DNA from 2 places in the Psychromonas sp. MME1 genome. Region 1 is predicted to be linked to the other one. Evidence: predicted binding sites of a transcription regulator. Region 1 holds the regulator's gene; the other holds the start of a gene.
The links. Region 1 encodes ArgR, which controls arginine synthesis, uptake and breakdown. Its sites were predicted from a motif close to ANTGAATANNTATTCANT; they were not measured.
Positions count from the first base shown of each region.

Region 2: a site for ArgR is predicted at 11,350-11,367, ahead of AB2N10_RS15655 (oxaloacetate decarboxylase subunit gamma). Genes of this name have one in related genera too.

Region 1 is NZ_CP160906.1:2,578,643-2,595,377, reverse strand. It holds gene raiA (ribosome-associated translation inhibitor RaiA) at 1-214, opposite strand, end outside; gene AB2N10_RS11875 (extracellular solute-binding protein) at 622-2,340, shown strand; gene AB2N10_RS11870 (microcin C ABC transporter permease YejB) at 2,337-3,416, shown strand; gene AB2N10_RS11865 (ABC transporter permease) at 3,445-4,467, shown strand; gene AB2N10_RS11860 (dipeptide ABC transporter ATP-binding protein) at 4,464-6,056, shown strand; gene AB2N10_RS11855 (transglycosylase SLT domain-containing protein) at 6,087-8,009, shown strand; gene AB2N10_RS11850 (lactonase family protein) at 8,167-9,225, shown strand; gene AB2N10_RS11845 (type IV pilin protein) at 9,288-9,692, opposite strand; gene argR (transcriptional regulator ArgR) at 9,799-10,251, opposite strand; gene mdh (malate dehydrogenase) at 10,613-11,557, shown strand; gene AB2N10_RS11830 (CBS domain-containing protein) at 11,651-12,040, shown strand; gene cysG (siroheme synthase CysG) at 12,141-13,559, shown strand; gene AB2N10_RS11820 (ATP-binding protein) at 13,668-15,026, opposite strand; gene AB2N10_RS11815 (response regulator transcription factor) at 14,995-15,672, opposite strand; gene AB2N10_RS11810 (PepSY domain-containing protein) at 15,770-16,294, opposite strand; gene fbp (class 1 fructose-bisphosphatase) at 16,517-16,735, shown strand, end outside.
Region 2 is NZ_CP160906.1:3,420,949-3,437,683, reverse strand. It holds gene AB2N10_RS15695 (multidrug efflux RND transporter permease subunit) at 1-2,989, shown strand, start outside; gene AB2N10_RS15690 (CNNM domain-containing protein) at 3,268-4,542, shown strand; gene luxS (S-ribosylhomocysteine lyase) at 4,781-5,290, opposite strand; partial or broken gene AB2N10_RS15680 (hypothetical protein) at 5,330-5,943, opposite strand; gene gshA (glutamate--cysteine ligase) at 5,967-7,547, opposite strand; gene AB2N10_RS15670 (VTT domain-containing protein) at 7,614-7,952, opposite strand; gene AB2N10_RS15665 (sodium ion-translocating decarboxylase subunit beta) at 8,098-9,228, opposite strand; gene oadA (sodium-extruding oxaloacetate decarboxylase subunit alpha) at 9,241-11,019, opposite strand; gene AB2N10_RS15655 (oxaloacetate decarboxylase subunit gamma) at 11,048-11,299, opposite strand; gene AB2N10_RS15650 (sugar phosphate isomerase/epimerase family protein) at 11,949-12,680, opposite strand; tRNA gene AB2N10_RS15645 (tRNA-Arg) at 13,039-13,115, opposite strand; tRNA gene AB2N10_RS15640 (tRNA-Arg) at 13,193-13,269, opposite strand; tRNA gene AB2N10_RS15635 (tRNA-Arg) at 13,335-13,411, opposite strand; tRNA gene AB2N10_RS15630 (tRNA-Arg) at 13,477-13,553, opposite strand; tRNA gene AB2N10_RS15625 (tRNA-Ser) at 13,572-13,664, opposite strand; gene csrA (carbon storage regulator CsrA) at 13,891-14,079, opposite strand; gene AB2N10_RS15615 (aspartate kinase) at 14,173-15,405, opposite strand; gene alaS (alanine--tRNA ligase) at 15,461-16,735, opposite strand, start outside.

The DNA.
Region 1 (16,735 bases):
CATAAAGATCATCATTTTCTGCATGGGCAAAGACCTTACCATTTGGTATGCCAATTGTTGCCTCAATTTTTACGCCTTTTGGCTCTTTGGTGATAATACAGTGAGGTTTGATTAAAGGAATTTGTAATTTTTCTAATTTTTCGAAACGTTCCTCTACTTTGTTACGCATTGTGTCAGTGATAGTTATTTGTTTACTTGTAATTTCAATTCTCATAGAAGACACCTTTTTGTTATACACGTATCGTGTTCTTAATTAGATTATTCTTTTTTATCGTATTTAAAAGTGATTTAGATCACGTTTTTTTGCCCTCCTGCTATTCTTGGAATTAATTTTTGATCTACGTTTATTTTCTATAGATAAAAACAAAAACTACTTGTTGAGGTGGGGGTTATGGGGCAATATTGTCCAGATAACTCACCACTGCTTATAATCCCACTTTGCTATTCTTTTTTGTTGAACGTTTTGTTATCGTTATTTCCTCCTGTATTTTTATTTGCTTATAGTTGGTTTATTGCATGTTTAGAGCTCTTATATTTAAGTTTATACGTACTTTGATATTTTGCTATTTATCGATGAATAGTTATTTTCTATTCGCGCAAAATTGGAGCCATGCCTTGAGTATGTATGGCGATTTAAAGTACCCCGCAGATTTTTCTCATTTTCAATATGTTAATCCAAATGCGCCGAAAGGTGGCGTTTTCAAACAGGCTGCTATCGGTAGTTTTGATTCACTAAATCCTTTTATCGTGAAAGGTAACCCTGCGGCAGGTATTTCTATGATCTACGATTCGTTATTGAAGCAATCGGCAGATGAGCCCTTTAGTTGCTATGGATTAATTGCCGAAAAAGTTAAAATTGCCGATGATTTATCTTCTGTCACTTTTATGATTAATGAAGCTGCACGTTTTCAGGACGGTCAGCCTATTCGAGCAAAGGATGTTAAATTTAGCTTTGAGTTATTAATTGAGAAGGGGGCGCCTCATTTCCGTTCCTACTATTCGGGTGTTAAGGAGGTCATCGTAGATAGCCCATTACAGGTGAGCTTTTACTTCAAGGAAGTCGGTAATCGTGAATTGCCTCTGATTATTGGGCAAATTCCTATTTTGCCAGCACACTATTGGCGTGATCACGATTTTGCTAAGAGTAGTCTCACTATTCCTATTGGCTCTGGCGCCTATGAAGTGGCCAGTGTTGAACCATCTAAGCGGATAATATATCAACGTGTTGCGGATTATTGGGCACAAGATTTACCGGTAAATAAGGGAATGCATAATTTTGACCAATTGCTTTTTGATTATTACCGTGACGATAATGTGGCCTTTGAAGCATTTAAATCGGGAGCGTTTGACTATCGCTTGGAGAGCTCATCTAAGCGTTGGGCGACAGGTTATACCGGCGATAATTTTGTTTCCGGTAAAATTGTAACCACGCAAATTGCAGATAAAAATCCACAGGGCATGCAAGGTTTCTGGTTTAATTTACGCAAAGATAAATTTAAAGATATCAATGTGCGTAATGCGATTAGTCTTTTATTTGATTTTGAGTGGGCTAATAAAACCCTTTTTTATGGGGCTTATACACGTATTAATAGTTTTTATTCTGGATCTGAATTAGCGACAGAAAAAGAGATTTCTGCCGCGGAATATGAGATTTTATCTCCCTATAAATCCGCATTGCCTGATTCTATTTTTGGGCCTCTACAACACCCTAAAACTGATGCCGATGGCAATATACGGGAACAAATGCGTCAAGCAGTAAAGCTACTTGAAAAGGCAGGTTATCAATTAAAAGATAGCAAAATGCAGGATAAGAATGGTAAGCAGCTAAGCTTTGAATTTTTACTGTATAGTCAGGATTTTGAGCGGGTGGTACATCCGTTTCGCCGTAACCTGCAAAGAGTTGGTATCAACACATCGATTCGTTTAGTTGATATCTCACAATTTATTAACCGTTTGAATAATTTCGATTTTGATATGGTTTCCCTGCGCAAGGGGCAGTCTATCTCCCCTGGTAATGAGCAAGTCGGGTATTGGGGATGTGCGAGTCAGATGCAGGTCGGAACTTCAAATTGGGCAGGTGTCTGTTTACCTGTTATCGATCAACTAGTTTCGCAATTAATTATGTCCGATACGCGTGAAGAGCTGGTGCATAGAACCAAGGCGCTAGACCGAGTATTGCTGAGTCAGCATATGGTTATTCCGCAGTGGTACCTTCCAGCTTACCGCATCGCCTATTGGGATAAATTTTCTCGTCCGCCAATAGCGCCTATTTATGATCTTGGTTTATCAACGTGGTGGCTGCGTACACCCTCTGAAAAGGCTCAGGAGCAAATCCAGTGAAACAATACATTCTGCGGCGTTTACTGCTTATTATTCCCACCTTATTGGGGATTATGACGATTAACTTTTTTATTGTGCAAATAGCCCCAGGAGGGCCCGTAGAGCAAGCGATTGCCCACTATCAAGGTATTGACTCAAATAATAGTTCGCGGCTTGCTAGTGGCACTAATAGTGAGATAAAAGAGAACTCAACGACGGTTAAATATCGTGGAGCACAGGGGGTTGATCCTGAGTATATTGCGGCATTAGAGAAGCTATATGGTTTTGATAAACCCTTGCTAGAACGATATTTCTCTATGCTATGGCGATATGCGCAGTTTGATTTTGGTGATAGTTTTTACCGTGATATGAAAGTGACGGACTTAATTGTCGAAAAAATGCCTGTTTCTATTTCTTTAGGGCTCTGGACAACACTACTCGCCTATTTGATATCTATTCCATTAGGCATCAAGAAAGCAACGTCACATGGGAGTCGCTTTGATATTTGGAGTAGTACCGTCGTCACTGTTGCCTATGCCATCCCCGCATTTATTATCGCAATTATGCTCATCGTGTTATTCGCAGGTGGCTCTTATTATGATTGGTTTCCATTGCGTGGATTAACCTCGGATAATTTTGCCCAGCTGGGATTCTTTGCAAAAATAAAGGATTACTTTTGGCATTTAACCTTACCTATTCTTGCATCAGTATTAGCAAGTTTTGCCACGCTTACGATGCTTACTAAAAACACTTTTCTTGATGAGATTCATAAACAATATGTGATCACAGCAAGAGCAAAAGGTTGTTCAACAAAACGCATTTTATATGGGCATATTTTCCGCAATGCGATGCTTTTGGTGATAGCTGGATTACCCGCAGCCTTAATCGGTATCTTCTTTACGGGCTCAATGCTAATTGAAGTTATTTTTTCGCTCGATGGCTTAGGGCTACTGAGTTTTGAATCGGTGATCAATCGAGACTATCCAGTTATATTTGCTTCATTGTATATATTTACGTTGATTGGCTTACTATTGAAGTTAATTAGCGATGTCACTTATACCATGATTGATCCCCGTATTAGTTTTGAAGGACGATAAGATGTCATTATTGGTTACGTGGCAGAACATAAAAAACAATCCAATCAATCATAATCGTTGGATGCAGTTTAAAAGCAATAAGCGGGGATATTGGTCGCTGTGGATTTTTCTGACTCTTTTTATAATGAGTTTATTTGCGGAGCTTTGGGTAAATGATAAACCGATAATGGTCTCCTATAAAAATCATTGGTACTTTCCTATTGTTGAAGATATAACGGAAAATAGGTTGGGCGGTGATTTTGACATTCATACCGATTATAGTGATCCCTATATGGTGCAACAAATTGAGAAATCTGGTTGGATCCTCTGGCCTATTGTTCCTTTTTCCTATGATAGTATCAACTACGAATTAACTGAAGCTGCACCTTCACCACCGAGTCATATTAACTATTTAGGTACTGACGACCAAGGGCGAGATCTCTTAGCTCGTTTGGTTTATGGCTTTAGAATATCCGTATTATTTTCATTAATCCTCACCTTTGCTAGCTCCATGATCGGTGTTGCTGTCGGCGCTTTTCAGGGCTATTACGGTGGAAAAATAGACCTGTTTGGTCAACGCTTATTAGAAATATGGGAAGGGCTACCCATGCTCTTTATGCTTATTATTCTAGCGAGCTTTGTCGAACCGACCTTTACATGGTTGCTGGCGTTGATGATTTTATTTAGCTGGCCAAGTTTAGTTGGGGTTGTACGAGCAGAGTTCCTACGTGGTCGTCATTTAGAATATGTTAAAGCAGCTCAGGCATTGGGGGTATCTGATAGTAAAGTGATGTTTAAACACATTTTACCCAATGCGATGATCGCGACCCTTACTTTCATGCCTTACTTATTTACAGGCGCACTAACAACATTAACATCACTGGATTTTTTAGGTTTTGGATTGCCGTTAGGATCAGCTTCCTTAGGTGAAATGGTTGCCCAAGGTAAAGATAATTTGCATGCGCCTTGGCTAGCAATCACCGCTTTTATTTCACTTTCTACTATTTTGGTTTTATTAGTCTTTATTGGTGAAGCCGTACGTGATGCTTTTGATCCAAGGAAAACAGTATGAGCGGAACAACGCACTCTAATGAGTTATTAAAAGTAGACAACTTGTCTATCAGCTTTGCCGAAAAGGCGATTGTTAAGGGGGTTAATTTTACCCTTAACAAGGGGGAAACGTTAGCGATTGTTGGAGAAAGTGGCGCAGGTAAGTCACTGTTAGCGCTCTCAATTTTACAACTCTTGCCTTATCCCCATGCACATCATCCTAGTGGTGAAATCTATTTATCTGGAGAGCCATTAGTCGGTAAAGATGATGTGGTGCTTGAATCTATTCGCGGTAATAAAGTCTCAATGATTTTTCAAGAGCCTATGACTTCGCTTAATCCTCTGCATACGGTGCAAAAGCAGATTGCTGAAACGCTGCTTTTACACAAAGGATTAACGGGCCATAAAGCCAAGCTGCGCATAATAGAGTTGTTGCAGCTAGTGGGAATTGAAAATCCAGAGCAGCGACTTGGTTCCTATCCCCATGAATTATCAGGGGGGCAGAGACAGCGCGTTATGATTGCCATGGCTTTAGCGAATGACCCTGAACTATTAATTGCAGATGAGCCGACTACAGCGCTTGATGTGACTATTCAAAAACAGATTCTGGATCTTTTAAAAGCGTTGCAGCAGCGCCTCAATATGGCTATTTTAATCATTACCCATGATTTACATATTGTGCGTTCAATTGCCGATTACGTCATGGTTATGCGTGATGGGGAAGTCGTTGAATATAGCAATAACCATGCGTTATTTAGCGCTCCACAGCATGTTTATACAAAAATGCTATTAGGGGCTATTCCATCGGGAAAGATGGCACCCTTAGAGGAACCGCAATTAATATTAAGTGCAGATAAGATCAATGTTTGTTATCCATTACAAAAGAATTTTTGGGGCAAAACAACGCACCGCTTACAAGCGGTAAAAAATGTCAGTTTGCACATACACCGGGGAGAAACATTAGCAATAGTTGGCGAGAGTGGCTCGGGGAAAAGTACTCTCGCGCAGGCGATTTTGCAACTGATTAAAAGCACGGGTAAGGTCGTTTATTTAGGTAAAGAAATTGACGCTATAGGCCATAATGAATTGCAAGCGTTGCGCGCAGAATTGCAAATTGTGTTGCAAGACCCGTATGCAAGTTTAAGCCCTCGCATGTCTGTTGAAGCAATTATTAGCGAAGGTTTGCAGGTTCATAAAAAATTAACCCCTACACAAATAAAACAGCAAGTAGCAAGTGTTTTGCAACGTGTTGGATTAGAACCATCGAGTGGCCAGCGTTACCCTCATGAATTTTCTGGTGGACAGAGACAGCGTATCGCGATTGCACGTGCTTTGATTTTAAATCCTCAGTTAATAGTCTTAGACGAACCTACTTCTGCCTTAGATAGGAGTATTCAAAAACAAGTCTTGGATTTATTGATCTCCTTACAGAAAGAGTTATCACTGAGCTATTTATTTATCAGTCATGACCTATCCGTTGTCCGCTCTGTAAGTCATCGAGTCTTGGTTATGAAAGAGGGCGAAATCATAGAGCAGGGTTGTACTGAAGAAATATTTACGCAAGCGCAACACAAATATACACAGGAGTTATTAGCCTGTGCTATGGTATAGCGTTAAATCATCCGATATAAAGGAATTTCAATGAAAAAAATTTTTCTGACGTTGTTTTTAATATCCTTTACGAATATTGCCGCATCATTGACATTAAGCGAGCAAAGAAACCTGTATACCCAAGCTTCTGAATTACAACAACAGGAAAAATGGCAGGATGCATTACAAAAAATGCAGCTGATTCCAGACTACCCGCTGACTTATTTACTTGAATACCAACAATTTAAATCGAACTTTAGCCCTGATAGCTTAACTGCTATACAAGCGTTTTTGAAAAAATATCCTGACCATGTTGTTAGCCAAGACTTACAAAGAGAGTATTTATATTACTTAGGCAAGAATCGCTTTTGGGATCAATTGTTACAATTTTACCCAAAACTACCTAACTCTACCGATTTAAAGTGTTTCTATTTTCAAGCAAAACTTGCTGATAATCAATCCAGTAGAATTTGGCCCGCCGTGAAAGAAACGTGGTTAACGGGTGTCTCCTTAGCCAATGCCTGTGATCCGGTGTTGCAGCACTATTTAAAAATAAAAAAAATTGATCAGAAGTTAATTTGGCAACGTTTTCAACTTAGTTATCAGAAAAAACAGACGGCGCTAATGTCCTATTTGATAACACTCATGAATGATTCAAACAAGCGGTTGGCAGAACAGTTATTTACATTAAGCAAAAAACCAGAAAAATTGCTGACAAGTACATTATTTACTAATAAAAAGCAGAAAAGTTATGACTATTTAAATGCTTCGATTAAACAGCTTGCCCGCAAAAATGTACAGTTAGGGTTAAAAGCCTATTTAACTTATGAAAACAAAATTCATTTTACATCGAAGGAGAGGCTGAATTTAAAAAAAGATCTTATATCACGCATTCTTATTGTCGAAAGTGAAGAGTTAATGCCTTGGTTAGATAAAGAACTCGCTAAAATTAAAGATGTTAATTTAATCGAACGACGTATCCGCTATGCGATTAAATTAGACGATTGGTCAGGTATTGAGTATTGGATAGCTAAGCTCAGCGTAAATAAAAGATCTGAAAATAAATGGCAGTATTGGCAAGCGCGAGTATGGGAAGAGAAAAAACAGAACAAAAAAGCAGTGCATATTTACAATAAAATTGCCTCTAGTCGTAGTTATTACGGCTTTCTTGCTGCCCAAAAGTTGGGTAAAAAATACCAATTTAATAGCCAGATTATTACAGCAAAAAGTAATAAATTAGACCACTTACAAAAACAATTAGCGCATATTGAAGAGTTACATTACCACTCCTTGCCCTTTTTGTTAAAACGTGAGTGGCGAAAATTGTTATTAGGTAAAAGTGTCGCCCTGCAAAACCAACTGGGTTTATTTGCTGCCAGTAAGGATTGGGCGCACCTTTCCGTGGTCGCTAGTATTAACGCTAAAAGTTGGGATGCCTTAAGTATTCGTTTTCCTGCAACTGAGGCGGAGCTTTTTTCTTTCTATGCGAATAAATATCAGTTAGATAGTACTTATATTTATGCGATTACAAGACAAGAAAGCGCCTTTGATGAGTTTGCAAATTCACCTGCTGGTGCGCGAGGTTATATGCAATTAATGCCTAATACGGCGAAGGAAACAGCTAAAAAAATAGGCTTAAAAAGCTATCATAATCGCTCTCAATTAAGTGATGGCACTATTAATGTGGAGTTAGGTAGTGCTTACTTAAATGGTTTGTTGCAACGTTATCAAGGAAATCGGGTCCTTGCTACCGCAGCTTATAATGCCGGGCCATATCGAGTTGATCGTTGGCAAAATGACCTTAAAAATGGGACTTCCAAGGGATTATTAATGGATAGCTGGATTGAAACAATTCCCTATAAAGAAACGCGCCGGTATGTGAAAAATGTATTAGCTTATAATGTCATTTATCAGTATCTATCTAATAAACCGTTGGAATTTATGACGGAGCAGGAGATCAAAGCGCGTTTTTAAAAGTAGCAGGCTATCGGTCGTTAATTTGCACTTTAGCGGCTTAATAAATTGATGCGTTAATTTTCTCGTTACCAATGACTCTGGGATGGGTCGTTGTTCCATTGAGCAAATGAGAGTGCTTGTTATGTGCCCCTATTTATTTTTAAAAGAGTAAACCATGACTAAACAAATTTTATACATTGGCTGTTATACGCCAAATGCGGAAGCGGGCATTAAAGTCGTTGAGTTTGATAATAAAAATGGACAATTAAAAGAAGTTGGCAGTTCAGCAATGTTATCAGATCCTAGTTTTTTGGTTGTCAGCAAAGATAGAAAGTATTTACTTGCCGTGAGTGAAAATGAGCAACAAGGCTACCTCGGTTGTTTTGATATAAAAATGCCAATTACCCCTATTTTTATCAACAAGCAAAGCAGCTTAGGTGGTGCACCTTGCCATATCAGTTTAAATCATAAAAACGCATTTGTAAGTAACTACATGACTGGTAGTGTGAGTGCGTTTTCGTTGACTCAAGATAAGTTATTGCCTGCTTATCAGTCGATCCAGCATACAGGTCAAGGGCGTTGCCCTGATAGGCAAGCAAGTGCACACGCTCACGCAAGTCAATTAAGTGTAGATGAAAAATTTTTAGTCGTGGCTGATTTAGGGATTGATGCCTTAAAAGTATATGATGTGAGTGAAAATCAGCTGAATGAAGTATTTTGTGCGTATTTACCTGCTGGTTCAGGACCACGTCATTTTACCTTTAATGCGTTGGGCGATAAATTATATTTAGGTAATGAGCTGAGCTCTGAAGTTAGTGTCTTCAATTTTAATCAAACGACTGGCGAACTAGTGCATATTCAGTCTATTAGCAGTTTGCCACAGGCAAACAAGCCATTAAGCGGAGAATCACAAGGTAGCTTGGAAAATTCTATTGCTGAAGTGGCATTAAGTCTGGATGGGCGGTATCTGTACGTCAGTAATCGTGGCCATGATAGTATTGCCATTTACAGCGTTAAACAAAGTAATGGATTATTGACCGCGCTTACGTTTACCCCTTCTGGTGGATTATTTCCGCGTCACTTTGCGCTATCGCCAGATCAACAATGGTTATTAGTTGCGCATCAGAAAAGCGATTACTTAATTGTTTTTAAACGTGATAATGAAAGTGGTTTCTTAACAAAAACGGATGAAAAGTTGGCGGTTAAACATGCTGTTTGTGTTTGTTTCTTATAAAAAATGCCAGCAAGTTAGTATTCACAGTAGGAAATTTTTAACTATTATTTTTATTTGATTTATCACCAACACTGCTCATTTGGGGTGCTGCCATCGCTAGTGTGGCTGCTATTTTGATCGACATATAATGTTTTACAGGCTGTTTCATCATCGGCCTGCGACGTGCCCATTTTGGCTGTCGCTTTGATGAGGTAGGTGGATGCGCTGGCAGAGAGAGTGGTAAAGTTATAATAGTGATTATCTAATAAGCCTAGTTCACTCTTATCAACGCTATAGGTTGGATTTAAAATATGTAGGCTGCTTTGTTTTAATTGCGCTTTAATTAACACTGCCTGTGCATCACTTCGACGCATTGTGATTAAGTAGGAAAGGTAAGATGGATAGGTAATACTTGCCAGCAGAGCAATAATAGCAATGACTATCAGTAACTCAATGAGTGTAAAAGCGGCTATCTTTTTCAATATCATTTTCTCTGTGCAATGCCATTAATCCATTAATAGTAGATTAATTTTACGATGCTGCTAGAGGGGTGAAGAAGTGGCCTTTTTGCAAAGGCGCACTCCTTCGGGACTATTATTGAAATAATTGCTTGATTACATTTAAGGTGTTATTAATTTTTTTACTGCTTGTTGGGGTAATAAAAACGGTATCATCGCCTGCAATGGTGCCAAGAATACCTTCGGCTTTGCCTATCGAGTCAAGTAGGCGGGCAATCAGTTGCGCAGCGCCTGGGCTTGTGCGGATAACTATTAGGCTATCGTTGCGATCAATATCTACCACCAGATTTTTTAATGGACTAGTCGTTGTTGGGATACCAAGCTCGGAAGGTAAGCAATAAACCATCTCTTTTTTGGCATTTCGTGTACGAACCGCCCCTGATTTACTTAACATTCTAGAAACTTTGGACTGATTAATATTGTGAAAACCAGCTTCCTGTAATGCCTCTACTATCTCTCCTTGCGAGCTGAGGCGTTCTTTTTTTAATAATGCCTTGAAGAAGTCCATTAGTTCTGTTGGTTGTGTCATATTAAAAATACTCTAATTTAGAACTTGTGCAAATTGCACTGCCAATGATAATCGATATTGGCTAATTATCAATAACTAAATAATCTAAAAAAATGCATAAATATTCGTTTTTCAATTATTACAATAGAATTATCAAGGACTCAACGGATCCATTTTATATAAAGCATAATGGGGAGCTAAATGGTTGTTATGCGTTAATTCAAGGGGGAAGGTGAATACAAAAATATGTGTTAAATCACTTAAATTTTGCTGATTACCCCAATTAACTTTACATCGCTCACAATCACTTAACATTTCCAGCACAATCGACTAAGTTGAAGTAATATTAATGGCAATGATATTATAAATCGGAGGTTGTTTTATGAAGGTTGCTGTTCTAGGTGCTGCTGGTGGTATTGGCCAAGCATTGGCTTTACTGCTTAAACTTGATTTACCTGAAAATTCATTATTATCACTTTATGATGTTGCGCCAGTTACACCGGGGGTTGCTAAAGATTTAAGTCATATTCCTACCAGTGTTTATGTCGATGGCTATGCCGGAGATGATCCTACGCCAGCTTTACAAGGTGCCGATGTTGTTCTTATTTCTGCGGGTGTTGCCCGTAAGCCGGGTATGGACCGTTCCGATCTGTTTAATATTAATGCTGGTATTATTGAAACTTTAGTGACAAAAATTGCTCAAGTCTGCCCAATGGCATGCATTGGAATTATTACTAATCCTGTTAATACCACCGTTGCCATCGCAGCCGAAGTACTGAAAAAAGCAGGGGTTTATGATAAAAACAAGTTATTTGGCATCACTACCTTAGATGTGATTCGTGCCGAAGATTTTGTTGCTGAGAAAAAAGGCTTACCAGCAGAGCATGTTCGAGTTAATGTTATTGGTGGTCACAGTGGTACCACCATTTTACCTGTTTTATCGCAAGTGCAGGGAGTTACGTTTACTGAACAAGAGGTCGTTGAGCTTACCGAGCGAATTCAAAACGCAGGTACGGAAGTGGTTGAAGCAAAAGCGGGAGGAGGGTCTGCAACCCTTTCCATGGCGCGTGCAGCATCAATATTTGGTATCAACCTTGTAAAAGCTTTGTTAGGTAAACAGGGGATTATTCAGAATGCTTATGTTGATGGTGGTAATAGCTGTTCGCCATTTTTTACGCAACCATTGTTGTTGGGTAAAAATGGTATAGATCGCGTTTTGCCCTTTGGTGATTTAAGTCCATTTGAAGATCAGAAAAAACAAGAAATGTTAGCCGTCTTGCATGCTGATATTCAAAAGGGCGTTGATTTCATAAAAAATAAACCTTAATTTAACGTAAGTACTTAAGTTTATGTGTAGAGCCAGTTGATACTGGCTTTTTTAATTAGTTCAATTGAAGAGCATGATATGAAAGTGTGTGACATGATGACAACTCGTGTGGTGACCGTTGATATGGACGATAGGTTAACCGTTGTCAAAGAAATTTTAGATCACGGTGTATTTCATCATTTACTCGTTGTCGAAGATAATCAACTTCAGGGCATTATTAGTGAGCATGACTTATTGCGTTGTCTGAGCCCTTTTTTGGGAACCGATGCTGAGTCTACGCGTGATACTGCTACGATCAATCAACGTGCACATCAGATAATGACTCGTTCTCCATTGGTTATTGCGCCGCAATGCACTGTTAGTGATGCATTAATGATTATGTTGAATAACAATATTGGTTGCTTACCTGTATTGGAGGGGGGCGAAATCAAGGGGATATTTACTTGGCGTGATGGTGTGCGTGCATTATTAGAGAATCGCTAGTTTAACGTTTTACAATAAGTAATTACTTTTCGCTATTTTATCTTTGTGAGATATTTCTTTATAGTGTCGGCTTCATAATACTATTAATGAGTGACTTGCTATGGATTACCTACCCATTTTTACCAAACTCGAAAACCGTCCCTGTCTTGTCGTCGGTGGTGGGGATATTGCCTTTAGAAAGGTGCACCTGTTGCTTAAAGCCAATGCTGATGTCACTGTTTGTGCGCCTGAAATTGATAGCCGTCTATTGCAAAAAGAGAAAGATCAGCAATTAAAAATAATCCGTCAAAATTTCAGTACTGATCTGTTACAGGGCAAATGGTTAGTTATTGCTGCAACCGATAAGCGCGATGTTAATGAACAAATTGCAAATGCAGCTAATGCCTTACAATTGCTCGTCAATGTGGTCGATGACCCAGAACTGTCCAGTTTTATTATGCCCTCTATCGTGGATCGCTCCCCTATTATTGTGGCGATTTCAAGTGCAGGTACAGCTCCCGTTTTAGCGCGTTTAATTAGGGAGCGATTAGAAGCGTTACTACCTATGCATTTAGGGCGGTTAGCTCGTATTTCTGGTGATTTTCGTAACCGTGTAAAGGAAGTGATTGGTAATCCTTCTTTACGTCGACGTTATTGGGAAAAATTATTTGCTAACGGGCAATTAGGTCATTTATTACAAAAAGGGCAAACAGCAAATGCGCTTGAGTTAATGGAAAAAACATTAACGGAAGATGTTACACAGGGAGATGTTGCTTTGGTTGGAGCAGGGCCAGGTGACCCATCGTTATTAACATTAAAGGCATTACAGCTTATGCAGCAAGCTGATGTCGTATTATATGATAGGTTGGTTTCTGCCGATATTTTAGATTTAGTGCGTCGTGATGCTGATTTGATTTCCGTTGGTAAGGAAGCTGGAAATCACGAAGTTGAGCAATCAAGAACCAATCAAATGTTGGTGGAATTTGCTAAACAAGGTAAAAAAGTGGTGCGTTTGAAAGGGGGGGACTCCTTTATTTTTGGCCGTGGTGGAGAAGAATTAGAAGAGCTCGTCGCCGCGGGGGTCGCTTTTCAAGTCGTACCGGGCATTACCGCCGCTTCAGGGTGTAGTGCCTATGCGGGGATCCCTTTAACACATCGTGATTATTCTCAATCTGTTACCTTTGTAACAGGGCATCGTAAATCAGATGGCAGACAACTTAATTGGCAAGCCCTCGCAGCTCCCCATCAGACATTAGTCGTTTACATGGGATTAATTCAGTCTCAGGAAATACAAAATCAGTTACTCAGTTTTGGGCGTTCACCCGATACGCCTGTAGCCTTGGTTAATCGGGGCACAACCTCAGACCAGCAGGTGGTTATTGGAAAACTATCAGAATTAACTTTATTAGGTGGTGGCTTACAAGGTGCGACATTGATGATCATTGGTGAAGTCGTCAGTTTGGCCGAAAAATTGGCTTGGTTTGAGCCAGAGGGTAATCATAAGTTATCTCGAGACCCATTTTTAGTGAATCTTTCTTAACGCCTTTTATGAAGTAGCATGGGATAAATTCCATGCTACTTCAAGATGCTAGGCAGAAAATTGAAGTAGCTATGCAGTATCGATTTGCTTATTCCTAGTTGAAGTTATTTAATGCGTATCAGTAAATTCAATAACCACCTTTAAGCCGGGATTGTTGTCTAGGAGTTTTATTTTACCATCATGCAGACGCACGATCGCTTTGACTAGTGACAGGCCAATACCAAAGCCCGCTATATTTCTACTCTTTTCAATGCGGTATAGGCGTTGAAATACTTTTTCTTTTTCACTATCGGCAATTCCCTGACCATTATCGCTAAGCGTAAAGCCTTTGTTGCTGATATCAATGGATATTTGTGCAAACTCTCCTGCATATTTACAGGCATTTTCGAGTAAATTATAAACGACTCTGAACAATAACGTCGCATCACCCTGTAGTAAACAATTTGCACCAGTAATGTGTAAGTTTTGTTGTTTTTCTTCTATGAGGGGGTGGATTAAATCAATGGCATCATTAATCACGTCATCGAGACATACTAAAGTAAAGTGCTCTTTTTGCTGACTATGTTCAAGGCGTGTGATCTCTAACATTGCAGTGAAGGTAAATAGAATAGCATCTAATTTCGTTATCATTTTTTGTAAATGGTCGCTATTTAGACCTGCTTTATGTGCATCATTTATATTTTCTTCTATTTGTTGTTTAAGGTGGCTCAGTGGGGTACGTAAGTCGTGTGCAATCGCATCGGTCACTGTGCTGATGGCATTAAAAGAGTCCTCTAGGCGAGATAACATGGTATTAATATGTCTCGCCATGTCATCATATTCATCGGCATTAGAGGAGATTGGAACTCGAGCGGTCATTTCTCCTGCTTCAACGCGTTGTGCAATATTATTAAATGTACGGATCCTTTTTAATACACGTCGAGAGAAAATAAATCCTGTAAAAATACCCAATATCAATGCAGATAATAGTGCCACGAGAGACGCGTTAAGAAATTGTGTTTGTAAATTGTAAAGTGATTCGTCATCGTTGGCGATAAATAGTGTGCCCGTTGATATATGTAAAATACAGCCACTAATCAAACGTAATTCATCGTATTTTTCTAACCAAATAGGGAAGCGAGAGAGCGTTGGACAACTATTAATATAAGTCGGAATGGAGCTTAATTGACCGTAGGTATTTCCCTTATGCCTAAAAGTCAGTATGTATTGTCTAGAGTTAGCTGCATGCATCTCAAATTGTTGAATGAAATCATTGAGCTCAAGTTGCTTAGCTAAGAGCTTTTGCTGTTCAACAAGGTTTTCCATTTGTACTATTTGATCGCGTTTTATTTGCCCGACACTCAATTGGTATAAAATAATCAGCAAAAGGCTAACAACACAAAGTAGCAGGGCGGTGTATAAAGAGGTTAAACGCCAGATGGAACTCGCTTTTAGGTTATTTCTCCACCATTCTGTAACCGACGCCACGCACTGTCTCAAGTAAGGGGGGATAACCATCTAGCTCTACCTTTTTACGTAAACGTGCAACGTGCACGTCAATAACATTGGTTTGTGGATCAAAATGATAATCCCATACCGCTTCAAATAGCAAGGAGCGAGATACCACTTGCCCCGCATGCTCCATTAAATAGCGTAATAATTTAAACTCTTTGGGTTGTAGAGGAACCTCTATTAATCCACGATATACTTTATGGGAAAGTAGATCCATTTTTAGATCAGAGACTTGGATAGTGCTTGATGGCTGTGTACCGAGTACACGACGCTTAATTAATATCTCAATTCTGATTAATAACTCAGATAACGCAAAGGGTTTAACGAGGTAATCATCGCCTCCTTCTCGTAGTCCTCTGACACGCTCTGATACACTATCTAATGCGCTTAATATTAAAACGGGTGTTTTGTTGTTGGCATTTCTGAGGGTTGATAATACCGATAAACCATCTAATTGCGGCAACATGCGATCCAACAGGATTAATTGGTAATCATGTTCAAGTGCTAAAAATAAGCCATCTTTACCATTATCAGCAAGGTCTACTTGATACCCTTGTTCTTGCAGTGCCTTTTGTAGGTACTGACGAGTAGTGAGGTTATCTTCGACAACTAAAATTCGCACAAGTTATCCTTCTATCGTTTATAGTCATGTTCTATCAATATACGTGGTCTGTCGTTATCGCCCAATGATGAAAATCGGGCGAATTAATCATAATCAACTATTTTTTCATAACGGGAACCATCTCGCCCGTTTCAACATCAACAATAATGCGTTTTCGCCCATTTTCATCGTACAGTTTGAATTTATAAAAAGTGATCCCTTTTTTATTTTTCAATTCAAATTCAACTACTTCAGCATTATATTTTTGTCGCACCAGTGTCAGTGTAGATTTTAGATTCAACTTAGCAGCGGTTAGTGTGTTCACCGCTTCTTTTTCATCACTTTTTAGGTTAGTGGTTTTCTCTTTTAATATACTACCATCTTCATTGCTTACCTGCAGTTTGTACTTTTGTTCACTTTGCAAATTAACTATCTCAAATTCATAGCTAGCTTGCCCTCGATGATCGTCTACTTCAAATTCAACAATGCTACCTTTATACTCCTGCGATACCTTCTCAATTGCCTGCTCTACGGTGAATTTAGCATTTTTTAATGCCAGTACAGAAAGTGCATCATCATCAGCTAATGCCGTAAAGGAGGCTAATGCAATGGTTACGCCGCAAATTAAACTTTTTAATTTCATGTTTTGTTTCCTATAGTTATTTGATGAGAAAATTGTAGCGCATTGATCAGATCGAAAAGGTGGATGAATCATTACAAAAAGTTAATCTTTGCCTATTTGTTTGCACTCATTAGCGCATCATTTTGAGGGTGATTGTATTCGCCTTTTATTTTGTTAACTTTTTCGATGGTCGAATATATAGCGTTGGATATCAGCGACACATTATATTATAGGGAGTAGAAAATGATCACCTTAGGCGAATATATCATTGCACAACAAAACGAATACCCTAAAGCGACGGGTGAATTATCTTTACTGCTAAGTTCTATTCGATTAGCTGCGAAAGTCGTTAATCGGGAAATAAATACAGCAGGGCTAGTCGATATTATTGGCGTAACCGGCCTTGAAAATGTACAGGGTGAAGTACAGCAAAAAATGGATCTATTTGCTAACAATGTGTTT
Region 2 (16,735 bases), 840 kb from region 1:
TGCCAATGCGAATCTGATTCAAGGGTTTATAACTCAACCCATCGAGCAAGCCATTGCCCAAGCAGATAACATTGATTTTATTACGTCGCAAAGTTTTATGGGCAACTCAACAATTACAGTCTTCATGAAACTCAATACCGATCCCAATGGCGCGGTTGCTGATATCCTTGCTAAAGTAAATAGTGTGCGCTCACAACTGCCGAGTGAAGCTGAAGATCCGACTATCGATATGAGCACCGGTTCAACAACATCGGTTATTTATATCTCATTTTCAAGCGCAGAACTGAACGCTAGTCAAATCACCGATTATCTAGAGCGCGTTATTAAACCGCAGTTATTTAGCATCAATGGTGTAGCTAAAGTGAACTTATATGGTGGAACGCCATTTGCGCTAAGAATTTGGATCGATCCTGAGCGAATGGCTGGTTTTTCACTAACCACACAAGATGTTGTACAAATTTTACAAGCCAACAATATCCAATCGGCAACGGGGCAAGCCAACAGCTATTACACCCTTTTTAATGGTAGTAGTGAAACGCAAGTGAAAACAGCGGCTGAGTTAGAAAACCTGATCATAGCGACGCGTGAAAATGGCAAGGTGATCCGCCTACAGGATATCGCTCGCGTTTCATTGGAAAAAAGTCATGATACCACTCGCACCATGGCTAACGGTAATGAAGCGGTGGTTGTCGCAATTGATGCGGCACCAACGGCAAATCCGCTCGATATTACCGCGGGAATCAATGCCATTTTACCCGATTTAGCTAAAAACAATCCAAGTTCAATACAAATGGAGGTGTTGTATGACTCAACTATCGCCATTGAAGAGTCGATTTCAGAAGTCATTAAAACCATCGCTGAAGCCGGTTTAATCGTATTAGTGGTGATGGTGCTATTTTTAGGCTCATGGCGTGCGGTGATTATCCCTATCATTACCATTCCATTGTCACTGATTGGCGTGCTCGTTGTGATGCAACTATTTGGCTTTACCCTTAACTTAATGACATTACTGGCAATGGTATTAGCAATAGGTTTAGTAGTCGATGATGCAATTGTTGTGGTAGAAAATATTGATCGCCATATTAAAGCCGGAGAAGATCCCTACCGCGCGGCCATTATAGGAACCCGGGAGATTGCCGTCCCCGTTATTTCGATGACGATAACACTGGCAGCTGTTTATGCGCCTATTGCCTTAATGGGGGGAATAACGGGATCACTATTTACTGAATTTGCATTAACTTTGGCAGGCTCAGTGTTTGTTTCCGGTATTATTGCATTAACACTATCGCCGATGATGTGTAGTAAAATGCTTAAAAGCAACCATCAGGCAAATCGTTTCGAACAAGCCGTTGAAAACACGCTTTCAGGTGTTACCTCACGCTATTCGCGCCTGCTTGAAAAGTTGATGGTTCGTCGTCCAGCTGTGATCCTTTTTTCAATTTTAGTTTTTATCTCTTTGCCTTTCCTATTTAAATTTATTCCTGCGGAACTAGCTCCCAAAGAAGATAAAGGGGCATTAATGATGATGGCTAAGGCGCCAGCCAATGCCAATCTCGACTACATTGAAAACAGCATAGGTAAGATAACCGCTGAAATAGCGAAGCAACCCGAGGTACAAAGTACCCTCGGTATTTCTGGCAGACCAAATGCCAATCAAGCCTTTGGTATTGCAATCATGAAGCCTTGGAGTCAGCGCGATAAAGATCCTAAACAGCTTGCGACGGCCTTAGCACCGTTATTTAATGATTTTCCCGCGGTCGCGACCACGGCTTTCCAAATGCCTGAGTTACCGGGTTCATCAGGTGGCTTACCGGTACAGTTTGTTATATCAACAGCAAATCCATTTGAGAGCTTAGTTAGTATCGCCAGTGATGTACTCGCAGCGACACAGGCAAACCCTAACTTTGTCTATTCTGAACTTGATCTTGCCTTTGATTCAGCGACAATGAAAATCAAAATAGATCGCGATAAAGCAGGTGCGTATGGCGTTACCATGCAAGATATAGGTATCACCTTGGGAACTCTATTAAGTGATGGCTACCTAAATCGCATCGACCTCCATGGGCGTAGTTATGAAGTAATCGCACAAGTAGAACGGAAATACCGTTTATCGCCAGATAAATTAGGTAATTTTTACGTACGCGCTAAAAATGGAGACATGTTACCACTGAGCAATTTAATCACTATTGATGTGGTTGCTGAGCCACGTTCATTACCACACTTTAACCAGTTAAATAGTGCATCTATCGGTGCTGTTTTAGCCCCCGGTTTTGCGATGGGCGATGCCATTACCTTCTTTGAAGAGCTCGCGACTAGTAAATTACCTTTAGGTTACCGCCATGACTATCTTGGGGAGGCACGACAGTTCGTTAGCGAAGGCGATGCGCTTTACATGACCTTTATCTTGGCTATTTTGATCATCTTTTTAGTGCTGGCTAGTCAATTCGAAAGTGTTCGCGATCCATTAGTTATCTTAATGACCGTTCCGCTTGCTATCAGTGGCGCTCTGGTGGTGATGGCCTCAGGCCCGCTGATTAATATCGGCGCAATGATGCTTGGGTTTACGGGAGGGTTCTGGCACCCCCCTACGATGAATATATACACGCAAGTCGGTCTAATAACGCTCGTAGGATTAATCACTAAGCATGGTATTTTGATTGCTGAAGTTGCCAAAGAGGAGCAATTACACCATGGTTTAAATCGTATCGAAGCGGTACAAAAAGCAGCAACCATTCGTTTACGCCCTATTTTGATGACCACTGCGGCAATGGTTGCTGGTCTTATTCCATTACTTTTTGCGAGTGGCGCAGGCGCTGTTAGTCGTTTTGGTATTGGGGTTGTGATCGTGGCAGGCTTATCCTTAGGCACTCTATTTACGCTATTTATTTTACCCGTCATCTACTCTTTTGTCGCCAGTACTCATAAACCGATCAAAGAGTTTGATGAAACATTAAAACTCAAAGCCAAAGAGATTAATTACAACAGCTAAGAAACATCCATTTTGTTGTATTAGTTAATTAAGACCTTAGCGAATATTGCTAAGGTCTTTTTTTATTCATGTTAAATTAATTTAATGTATATTTTATATACAAACTAACTAGCATTGAGTTTTATATGTAAAAACGTTAATCTACCCCCTTAACGTCTTTAATTGAGTACAATTTATTGATAATTACTAAATATAATCGACTAATTAACTTTTTTTTATACATTTTCTTCGTTAGTATCATTCATTAATAAATAGTAACCCATACAAAAGAGAATACATTGAACGACATTCCAACCAGTGCTTTACTAATTACGCTTGTTATTTTAATTCTAATCTCTGCTTATTTTTCGAGTTCAGAAACGAGCATGATGTCTCTCAACCGTTATCGCCTACGCCATCTTGCACAGGACAAGAATAAAGTAGCATTACGTGTTGAAAAACTACTTAATAAGCCAGATAAACTGATCGGCCTTATTTTGATTGGTAACAATCTTGTTAATATCCTCGCTTCAGCATTAGCCACTATCATTGGCCAACGAATTTACGGGGATGCCGGCATTGCCATTGCAACAGGGGTATTAACCTTTGTTATTTTAATTTTTGCAGAAGTAACACCAAAGACATTAGCTGTTCTCTACCCTGAAAAAATTGCTTTTCCAAGTTCCTTTTTGTTACGCCCATTACAAGTGTTACTTAGCCCTTGTGTATGGTTGATTAACGGTATCTCCAACGGCTTATTACGTATCTTTGGTGTGAACGTTACTCACAATAGTGACCATGCTCTTTCGAGCGATGAGTTGCGCTCTGTTGTGAGAGAGGCTGCCGGAATGATACCGGTTCACCACCAAGAGATGCTGCTAAGTATTCTTGAGCTTGAAAAAGTGACCGTCGATGAAATTATGATCCCACGTAATGAAATTGCTGCAATCGATATCAACCAAGAGTGGGATGTCATTCTTAAGCAATTAAAGCACCGTACACATACCATGACTTTGCTTTATCGCGACACCATCGATGATGCGATAGGCTTTATCCATGCACGTGATTGTTTGCTGATTTTATTAAGGGAAGATTTCACTAAAACAACACTATTACGTAGTGTGAGAGAGCTCTATTTTATCCCAGAAGGTACGCCTCTAAATACACAGCTCATAAAATTCCAACAAAATAAAGAGCGCATAGGCCTAGTGGTAGACGAATATGGTGATATTCAAGGGTTAGTCACGCTCGCTGATATTTTAGAAGAAATCGTTGGCGACTTTACGACAACACATCTTCCTGTTAATTCTAAAGAGATTTATAAGCAACACGATAACTCTTATATTATCGAAGGTAGCTTAGGTTTACGAGACATCAACAAAGAGATGGGTTGGACTTTACCTACCGATGGCCCTCGCACACTCAATGGCTTGATTTTAGAACATTTAGAAGAGATTCCTACCGAGAAAATTAGTGCCCGTATTTGCGGCTATCCGATGGAAATTTTAGAAGTAGAAAATAATATGGTGAAGTTAGTCAAAGTGCTCCCGCATCTATATAAGGATGATGAATAAGTAATACCATATAATCGGAATAAATAGCTGATCTATTTTACTGGTTAAAATAACTTACTTTTTTGTTGTAAGTTTCGCAAAGGGAACAACCATTTGCGTCAACTTACGCCTCAAATTAAGTCACTTTTCCTGCGCAAAATTTAGATCTCATACTTAAAGCTACTTCACCTGAGATGAAAATCGTACTTATTACGCAATCAGACAATAATAGGGATTGGTATAAGTACGATTAATGAAATTATAGCTGCTGTAACTGCGCTTCACTTAAGGCAATATCTTCATTCTTATTAGTACCAATACCCGCTTCAATAATAGCGCGAGCGATTGCTTGCGCCTCCTCGAGCGAGTGCATTAAATAGGTACCACATTGGTATTCATTTAACTCAGGAATATCTTTTTGATCTTGCACCTTCAACACATCCTGCATAGAGGCTAACCATGCAGAAGCAACATCAGCCTCACTAGGCGAACCAATCAAGCTCATATAAAAACCTGTACGACATCCCATTGGCGAAATATCAATAATTTCAACGTGCTCACCATTTAAATGATCACGCATAAAGCCCGCATATAGATGCTCAAGTGTATGAATACCTTTTTCAGAAAGCATCTCTTTATTGGGCGTTGTAAAACGTAAATCAAAGACAGTGATAGTATCTTTTCCAGGTGTTTGCATTTTTTTAGCAATGCGTACTGCTGGAGCGTTCATAATTGTATGATCAACAGTAAAACTATCGAGTAATGGCATCTCATTTCCTTCTTTTAATGAATGAATATCCGTCACGGGTTAGGCAAAAAACAGTCGCCATAACCAGCTTGAATCTAAGTTCTCTTGGCAACCCTTTAATTGGCTTGAGTACTGTTTTGCACGATTATCTACTTTACGAGCTACTTTAATTAACCAAGGTTTCTTGTTATAACTTTGCTTTTTATAACCTCCCCAGCCTTCATGGTAATTAAGATACTGGCGATAGGCATCCCACTTTGAAATACCATTAACTTTATGCGTTTTACTGGTAAACCAGCCCATAAAATCAACGGCATCGGCAAAATCATCACGGCTTGCCCATGAATCCCCGTTTCACGTTTATAATCATCCCAAGTCATCGTTTTAGCCTGCGCATAACCATAGGCATCACTTGCTCTACCAATTGGAATAAACCAAAAATATTGCATGGGAGGTGCAGCATCATGCTTGAAACTACTCTCTTGGTACATCATCGCAATCGGTACGTGGATCGGTGTCCCCCACTTTTTATTCATATCCTTGGAGGCTTCATACCAATCGCGATTTTCAAAAAATATATGGCAAATATTATCCGGATTTTTCGGTGGCGGCGTTGCACATGCCGTCACAAAGAGGGTCAAGAGTAAAGATAAAAGGATCTTTTTATTTACCATATTTAAACCTATTCTATTATCAATTAATATGTTTCTGCATTCGTAAAATATTGTTGCAAATAGTGATCAAAACTAAGCGTATCCTGCTGCTCGATATGTTGCTGTTTTTCAAGCGAAGCCAAACGCTGTTGCTCAAAATATTGATCCGACCATAGCTGATACCCCTGCTCGCATAACGCTATTTTATATTCTTTTGCCAGCGACAAAGCTAAGATACCATTATCAACATTAGCCGCTAGCAGTTTATCTAATACTCGCGCGGAATTAGTTAATTCTGGCTGACGGAAGTACTCTGCGATATGCGCAATGGCTTGCTCGTAGTGGCTGACATTTTGCTGCTTATCAAAAACGCTGGCCAGATCCATTAATTGCGCCATTATCTCCGCGCCCCACGCCGATACACTTTGCTCTTTTCCATTAATGGCAAGCCGTAAATCGGGTTGACGCCCCTCAGTCACTATTTGACTGAAATTAGTGCGTAAATGGGTTGATTGCGCCTCGTTTATCTCATCAGAAGGGGTAATCGCACACCAAGTTAAAAATAAATCCAAAAAGTTCACTTGCTCTTCGGTGATCCCTACTTTAGAAAATGGATTGACATCTAAAGAGCGAATTTCAACATATTCGACACCACGAGCATGCAAAGCCTGTGATGGTGTTTCACCTTTTTTTTGCACCCTTTTAGGACGAATCGATGCATACAGCTCATTTTCTATTTGCAGTACATTGTCATTTAGCTGAATGTATTTGCCATTTTTCTTAATTCCTAATGCTTTAAATTCAGGGGACTTTTTATGTAAAGCTTCGGAAACACTAGCAAGATAATTTTCTAAACTGTTATAACAAATATTTAAAGAAGATTGCGAACTATTGGTATAACCTAAATCACTCAAACGTAGAGAGGTTGCATAGGGTAAATAGATAGTCCCTTTAGCCAACTTTTTAAACTGTAAAGGTGTTTCTTTGCCTTGAATAAAAGAACTGCAAATCGCAGGTGATGCACCAAACAGATAAGGAATGATCCAACCAAAACGCATATAATTACGGATTAAAGCAAAATACCCCGCTGACTGCGCCTCTTGCGGCGTTAAATCAGCGCCATGCATCTGTGACCAAACAGGCCAAAATGCGCTCGGTAATGAAAAATTATAATGCACACCTGCAATCACTTGCATCATGCAGCCATAACGATTTTTCAACCCTTGCCGATAGGCTGTCTTCATTAAACCTACATTAGAGCTACCGTATTGGGCAAGCTCAATGTTATCTTCCTTTTCAACATAACAGGGCATGCTAATAGGCCAGAGCATCTCATCTGCCGCTAAATTTTTAGCACTGTAATGGTGAATATCATTTAAGTAATTAAATAGTTGCGGGACATCTTTGGCAACAGGCGTGATAAATTCCATTAAACTTTCGGCAAAATCAGTGGTGATTGATTCATGGCAAAGGGCGCTACCAAAGGCATCGGGATGTTTATCTGAAGATAATTTGCCATCAGATTTGATACGTAATGCTTCACGCTCAATACCGCGACCAAATTGACTCAATGCTTCTGGTTGTTGAGCTAGAAAAGCTAATTTTTGCTGAAAATCAAGAGACAAGGTAAACCCCTTTCAGGTGGTTAAAATAAATCTCAGCATACTTTAAAAAGCAGCTAATATGCAATTTTATAGAAAATATAGTGTCGAAACTATAATTATGCCGTATCGTAGCGCTTTGCCAAGAAAAATAAATATCAAACAGGGCATTATCCGCAGCTTAAACCACCCTGCAATTAAGGGTAATAGATCGCCAATAACGGGTAACCAACTAAGTAATAGCGCAGGAGCACCATAACGTCGACAAAATGCCGTTAATCTTATATATTTATGTTGAGCTTTATCCCGCCCCCAATAAAAATAATACCCCATAAAATAGGTAATAACCGCCCCCAATGTATTACCAATACTTCCCGCTAATAAATATCCAAAGGCATGCTGTGGTGCGTTTTTTACATAATAAATCAACAATAGCTCCAACCACCGGAAAGAGTGTTGATGAAATTAAACCACTAAAAAAGAGAGTGATATATTCAGACCACACATTCAAACTCCAATAAAAAAGGCCACTTTATTAAGTGGCCTTTTACACTAACCGATATTTAATAGTCGTTTAGCCAACTAGCGCTAGCAATACACCAGCAGCAACGGCACTACCAAGCACCCCTGCTACATTAGGCCCCATTGCATGCATTAACAAAAAGTTATGGGGATTAGCTTCTAATCCAACTTTATTAGCTACACGCGCAGCCATAGGCACAGCAGAAACACCTGCCGCACCGATTAAAGGATTGATAGGACTTTTTGAAAAGCGCCCCATCGCTTTCGCCATTAACACGCCAGAAGCCGTACCAATAGAGAAGGCTATTGCACCTAATCCCAAAATACCTAAGGTCTCTAAGTTTAAAAACTTATCTGCAGATAGTTTAGAGCCCACGCCTAAGCCTAGGAAAATGGTTACAATATTAATTAACTCATTCTGAGCGGTGGAACTTAAACGATCCACAACCCCTGATTCTCGCATTAAATTACCAAGACAGAACATACCGACTAATGGCGTTGCTGCGGGTAAAAATAGAATAGTTAAAAAAAGTACAGCAAGTGGGAAAATGATCTTCTCTTTTTTACTTACTGGACGCAACTGTTCCATTTTTATTTCACGCTCCGCTGGTGTCGTTAATGCACGCATGATAGGGGGCTGAATGATTGGTACCAATGCCATATAGGAATAAGCAGCAACCGCAATCGCACCGAGTAAATCGGGTGCAAGTCTTGAAGCTAAGAATATCGCCGTAGGGCCATCGGCACCACCAATAATTGCAATAGCCGACGCATCAGCCATGCTAAAATTAAAACCTGGTACAAGATTAAGTAAAATCGCGCCAAACAGGGTCGCAAAGATACCAAACTGCGCAGCAGCACCCAATAGCAAAGTTTTAGGGTTAGCAATCAAAGCGCCAAAATCAGTTAATGCCCCAACACCCATGAAGATAATTAACGGAAATACACCCGTTTCAATACCCACATGATAAATGTAATAAAGCATACCACCTTCTTCAGTAAAACCGGCATTGGGAATATTGGCTAATACTGCGCCAAAACCAATAGGTAATAATAATAAAGGCTCAAACTTCCGCACGATTGCTAAATATAACAGTAAAGCACCAACTGCCATCATAACTAATCCGGGCCACTCAAAGTGAGCAATGCCCGTATCATTCCAAAGTGTCGTTAATCCATCCACTTAATTACTTCCTTAACCTATTGTAAAGAGGGCTTCACCCACTGCAACAGAATCACCTTCTTTAACTAAAATGGCTTGTACTATGCCTGATTTAGTTGCTCGAATTTCTGTTTCCATTTTCATCGCTTCCATAACGAGCAGCGTATCACCTTCATTAACTTGTTCGCCTTGCTTAACAAGTAGTTTGAAAATATTACCCGCAAGTGGTGCAGGAAGATCTTCACCTGTACCGCTCGTTGATGCAGATGCAACATTAGTAACAGGTGCTGGTGCAGCTGAAGCAGTGATACCGCTAATGCTACCTTCAGGGCCAACCTGTACGGTGTATAATTGACCATCAACAGCAACGGAGTAAGTTTCCGCTTTACCTTTCTTCACTGGCGCAGCTGGTAATAGATCATCCGCGCTTGGTACAGGTTCAAAAGCATCTGGGTTATTACGATTTTCTAGGAATTTGAGGCCGATTTCAGGGAATAAAGCATAAATTAGCGTGTCATCAATCTCTTCTTTCGCTAATGTAATACCTTTTTCAGCAGCCACTTTTTTGAGCTCACTAACAAGGTGATCCATCTCTGGTGCAAGATTATCAGCAGGACGACAAGTGATTGCCTTGGCACCGTCAAGTACTTTAGCTTGAAGCTCGGCATTAAATGGAGCAGGAGCGGCACCATATTCGCCTTTTAATACACCAGCAGTCTCTTTAGTGATATTTTTATAGCGCTCACCCATTAAAACGTTAATAACCGCCTGTGTGCCAACAATTTGTGATGTTGGTGTAACCAAGGGAATATAACCCAGATCTTTACGTACAACGGTGATCTCTTTTAATACGTCATCCATCTTATCTGCAGCACCTTGCTGCTTAAGTTGGCTTTCCATATTTGTCAGCATACCGCCAGGAACTTGAGCGATTAAAATACGTGGGTCAACGCCTTTTAATTCCCCTTCAAATTTCACATATTTTTTACGTACTTCTCGGAAATATGATGATATTTCAGCTAATTGAGGAAGGTTAAGTCCGGTATCTCGCTCTGTCCCTTCAACAATTGAAACAAGTGTTTCCGTTGGCGAATGGCCATAGGTCATACTCATTGAAGAAATTGCAGAATCGATAATATCAATACCCGCATCAATCGCTTTTTGCTGTGTAGCAAGACTTAATCCCGTCGTTGCATGACAATGCAACGCCAGTGGTATATTGGTACTCGCTTTAATTTTTGTAATTAGCTCTTCTGCTTCATATGGCTTTAACAGACCCGCCATATCTTTAATACATATAGAATGGCTGCCCATATCTTCAAGGCGTTTCGCCATATCAACCCAGTTATCAATAGTATGAACAGGGCTGGTTGTGTAAGAAATTGTACCTTGTGCATGCGCGCCAATTTTAACGGCAGACTTAATCGCAGTTTCAAAATTACGAACATCATTCATCGCGTCAAAGATACGAAACACATCGACGCCATTTTTATGTGCTCGTTCGACAAATTTTTCAACAACATCATCGGCATAGTGACGGTAACCTAATAGATTTTGACCGCGTAATAACATTTGCTGTGGCGTGTTTGGCATGGCCGCTTTTAATGCGCGGATACGATCCCATGGATCTTCACCTAAATAACGAATACACGAATCAAATGTTGCACCGCCCCAAGTCTCTAAAGACCAGTACCCCATTTTGTCTAATTTTTCTGCAATCGGTAGCATATCATCGATACGCATTCGGGTTGCAAACAATGATTGGTGCGCATCACGCAGCACCACTTCTGTTATTGCTAAAGGCTTCGCCATTTTCACGTTCTCCATAGTTCATATTCCTTTATTGTGCAGTTGATTTGCGATATTGCTGCACAGCCGTAGTCATTGCTGCAATTAATTGAGGGCTAATTTGCGTATTGGCAGCGGTATTGTTACCACCTTGCACGGCCTTTTTCGTCACGGGCAGATCTGCGGGCGTATATTTTGCCATCAAGCTAACGACAACCATCAATAAACCTAAAAACAGAAACACAAAGCCCATACCTAAGCCCATTAACACTAATGCTTCTAATAATGACTCAGTAACATCCATAGTAATTATCCTTTTTGTACATAATAAATGCCTGTTAACAAACAGAGGTGAATGAATAATTATTCACACTTCCTCTACAATATCACCTGCAATAAAGGGTGAATAAAAAAGCTAACTCACCACTTTTAGGCTAAAAAAGCCTAATAAACATACCTTAACCTCTTAATAACCCTATAAAAAATAAGAATTAAGAAATTAAACTGAGTTTCAAAAACAAATTATCATACGGGATTTTCTATTAAATTGGAAGTATAGATAAAACAGCCTCAAAGAGCTTAAAACATTAACAATTACAAGCTTTTTTAAAGCTAATGATTACTTTGAAAAAAGCAAATTTATGTTGTAATTAGGTGATGATTGTCACGAATAAAGATCAGACATTAGTAGACATGGAGAATATTATTGAGACACAAAAAAACAAAACAAGTATGCAATAAAAACAAATAAATATTCACCATTCAATTTTACTAATAATCTATAAAAGGAAAAATAGTGCCGAGATGCGAGGCAAAAATTTGCAGCATAGTTATTCTACATCGAGATTTTATAACAAAGCAGATTGGTGCTATTTTTCTTCACCTACGGGGTGCTAGCTCAAAACCAGTTCTGCGTGGTAATTCCCCTCGTGCAATATATCCACTAATTGATATTAACAAATATGATTCGCACGTAAAAAACGCTCACTCCTTGCAAAATATTGATAAGCATTATCCGTTGGTTCAAACTCGACCATCAACCACTGCAAATCGCTCAGTAAGTCAAAAGTCTTCATTATCTGAAGAAGCTTAACCTCCCCCTCACCTAACGCAACAGATCGCCCCTGAGCAAAATCTCTTAGGTGTAAATATGAAATCCTACTCGCATGCTCTTTTAAAAAGAGAACGGGATCGATTCCCGTTAAATGCAACCAACCGATATCGACACATAATCCCACATTGGTAATATCTAACTCCTTATTAAGAATATCAAAGGGGGTGATATCATTACGCGTCGACTTTAAAAATTCAAAGTCATGATTATGATAATGCACCTTAACACCCGCAACCTTAAATTCTTCTGCCGCCTTGTTAATAATGGAGCATGTCGCGCTAAAATTTTCTAAACTACGATCATGCCAACCTAATGGACCAGAAACGCATAAATTAGCACAATCATGGCGGTCCAAATAGTCGAGAAGTTCAACATAGTTTAACAGCCCCTCTGAGCCGATATGCAAGGCAGAACATGTTAAATCGTACTCATTTAATAATGAAGAAGCTTCAAGTACAAAAGGCATTTCCACAGCTTGATAACCGATATCAGCAATAGCCTTAAACACTTTTTCCGGCCTCATTTTCAACTCTTCTTCTTTAAAGCCATATAACTGCGCACCTAAATTCATTAAATTTCCTTATCAAAAGAGAACCATTTGCGCCAAACCGATGAATGACTCATACCTATTCGCATAATAGGATGGTCATGGCTTGCAGGGAAAAAGGATGGAGAGCAAGGCGCATCATTGAATAATTAAGTATGTGATCTAAATTTTGCGCAGGAAAAATGGCTTAATTTGAGGCGTAAGTTGACACAAATGGTTGTTCCCTTTGCGAAACTTACAACAAAAAAGTAAGTTATTTTAACCAGTAAAATAGATCAGCTATTTATTCCGATTGGTATTATTATAGGATGCGCCATTACGTGTAGCAAATTGAAATGTTAGCAAAGGGGATTAATAGGGGTTGGTGTGGCAAAAGAAAATATGGTGCGGGTGAAGGGATTCGAACCCCTGACCGCCTGGTTCGTAGCCAGGTACTCTATCCAGCTGAGCTACACCCGCATGGTGCATAATATTAATGGGATTAATATTATTGAGCTCTGTAAACAAAAAAACTTACCGAAGTAAGCTTATAAGAATGGTGCGGGTGAAGGGATTCGAACCCCTGACCGCCTGGTTCGTAGCCAGGTACTCTATCCAGCTGAGCTACACCCGCCGCGATATTCTTTATTTTTTGTTTTACATTCGATTCTTAGCGCTAACCATATCCTGCAAAAGAGATGGTGCGGGTGAAGGGATTCGAACCCCTGACCGCCTGGTTCGTAGCCAGGTACTCTATCCAGCTGAGCTACACCCGCCGCGATATTCTTTATTTTTTGTTTTACATTCGATTCTTAGCGCTAACCATATCCTGCAAAAGAGATGGTGCGGGTGAAGGGATTCGAACCCCTGACCGCCTGGTTCGTAGCCAGGTACTCTATCCAGCTGAGCTACACCCGCTTTAAGAATCTACAAGAATGGCGGTGGAGGAGGGATTCGAACCCTCGAACAGGCTATAAACCCGTTACTCCCTTAGCAGGGGAGCGCCTTCGGCCACTCGGCCACCCCACCGTCGTCTTGTGGCGCACATATTACTGTCTTATGAAAACAAGTCAAACTTTTTTTAATGACTCTTTTCCGTTTGATGGTTAAATAAACAAATAAGCTACTATTAAACCATTTTTTTTGTAATTGCACTGTATTCAATCGCAACAGCCAATTAGAGCGAACGGTAAAACCATTCTCTAGGCAAAAAAAAAGAGCCCGTAGGCTCTTAGAATATTTAATTCACAGCGTGTTATTCGCTATATGAACTCGCATTTTTTTCAGCTTGTATACGCATATAGATCTCTTCACGGTGAACAGATACTTCTTTTGGCGCATTTACACCGACGCGTACCTGATTACCTTTTACACCTAAAACGGTAACGGTAACATTATCCCCAATCATCAAAGTTTCACCAACTCGACGAGTTAATATCAGCATATCCTGCTCCTATATTATATTATCCATCTAAATAGCTTTTTAGTATGGACTAATCTATTCTAAAATTCATATTTATTTGCGGAGAAAATTAAATTATTTCTCTTCAATTGGTTCGTTGGCCAAATTAAATGCATTGTGTAACGCACGAACAGCTAACTCTAAATATTTACTATCAACAAGTACTGATATTTTAATTTCAGAGGTTGCTATTTGGTGAATATTAATTCCCTCTTGACCTAGGGTCTCAAACATTGTTTTCGCAACGCCAGGGTGGTTCCACATTCCAACGCCAACAATAGACACTTTTGCTATCTCATTATTGCCTTGCACTGCATTTGCTTTTAATGAGACACACACAGCTTCTAAAAGTTCCTTAGCTTGTTGATAATCATCACGATGCACAGTAAATGTGAAATCTGTTTTACCGTTACCGACGGTATTTTGAACAATCATATCGATATCGATATTCGCTTCACCAATTGGTGAAAGAATTTGTGCCGCTACCGTCGGTTGATCTGGCACACCAGATAGTGTTAAACGCGCCTCATCTCTATTAAAGGCAATGCCTGAAATTACTGGAGATTCCATTTTATTTTCCTCATAACTAATTAATGTGCCGCCACCATCTTTAAAACTGGATAAAACACGCAATGGCACATTGTATTTACCAGCAAACTCCACTGAACGAATCTGTAATACTTTCGCGCCCAAACTAGACATCTCTAACATCTCTTCAAATGTTATTCTATCTAGACGACGTGCATTAGGTTCAACACGAGGGTCGGTTGTATAAACACCATCCACATCCGTATATATTTGGCATTCATCTGCTTTAAGAGCAGCAGCAATAGCCACCGCAGAAGTGTCAGAACCACCACGTCCTAATGTTGTTATATGGTTATCTTCGTTACGCCCCTGAAAACCAGCAACTACAACGACACGCCCTTGCTTTAAATGCCCCTCGATATTCTTGGTTTCAACATCTAAAATACGTGCCTTACTGAAGCTACTATCGGTTTTTAGGCGAACTTGATCACCCGTCATCGATACCGCATCAACACCGATGCTATGCAATGCCATTGACAATAACGCAATGGTGGTTTGTTCACCCGTAGTCAGTAGCACATCCATCTCTCTTGCGCTTGGTGTATGGTGCAACTCTTTAGCTAATGCAATCATACGATTGGTTTCACCTGACATTGCGGACAATACAACAACGAGATCATTACCCGCTTCTTTCATTGCTTTTACTTTTTCAGCAACTATTTTTATTCTTTCGACATTACCAACTGAAGTGCCGCCGTATTTTTGAACTATTAACGCCATGATTATTTCTCAGCCTTTCTACTAGTTAACTGCCCGGTTAAAGGCAGCTATTTTGCTATAAACGTTCTGCTAACCAAGGTTCAACTAATGCTAATGCATCATTGAGCGCTTGTGGGTTAGTACCACCCGCCATAGCCATGTCTGGGCGACCGCCCCCTTTACCACCAACGCAAGTGGCAACTAAATTAACCAAGTCACCAGCTTTGACTTTTGCAGTCAAATCTTTTGTCACTCCGGCAACGATACTGACTTTATCTTCACCGACTGCTGTCGCTAACAATACGATAACAGATTGTAATTTATTCTTTATCTCATCGACACTATCACGTAACGATTTGGGATCAATACCTTCCATATTGGCGACCACCACTTTCACGCCATTAATTTCTAATGCGTTATCAGTCAAATTAGCACCGGCAGAGCTCGCTATTTTAGCTTTTAACTGAGCAATCTCTTTTTCAAGTAGTTTACTACGGTCTAATACCTGAGTGATTTTTTCGCCCAATGTAAAATGATCACCCTTCACTAAGCTACAGGCTTTACTTACTTCATTTAAAATGTCGGCAACAACCTCACCAGCAGGAGCACCAACAGAAGCTTCAATACGACGAACACCCGCTGCGATACCAGATTCCGAGCGAATTAAAAACATGCCCATATCACCTGTACGCTGAGCATGTGTACCGCCGCAAAGCTCTGTTGAAAAATCACCCATCTGTACTACGCGAACCAAGTCATCGTATTTTTCACCAAATAACGCCATTGCTCCGGTTTTTTTCGCCTCTTCGATATCCATCGATTGAGTAACAATGTCAAAGTTATTACGAATCGCTTCATTCACTAAAAAGCTTACCTGCGCTAAAGTCCCTTCGCTTAATGCTTCGAAATGCGAGAAATCAAAACGCAGTTTATCTGCTTCAACGAGAGAGCCTTTCTGTGTCACGTGCTCACCCAAAGCACGGCGTAATGCAGCATGTAATAGGTGAGTCGCTGAATGGTGAAGGGCAATCAATTTTCGTCTTTCTTGGTCAACCTGCGCATTAACCGTATCCTGCACAGTTAATGAACCGGTGCTTAAATAACCGATGTGTAATACTGCATCAGCCGCTTTCTTACAATCCGTAACAACGAAGACCCCATTATCAAAAATAAGCTCGCCCATATCTCCCGATTGACCACCCGACTCTCCATAAAAAGAGGTGTTATCAAGAATGACTTGCGCGTTATCTCCTGCTGCTATGGCATTAACAACTTCGCCATCCTTAAGCAGTTTAATTACTCGTCCTGATATTGCTAAAGTTTGATAACCAACAAACTCAGTTTGCTCTTC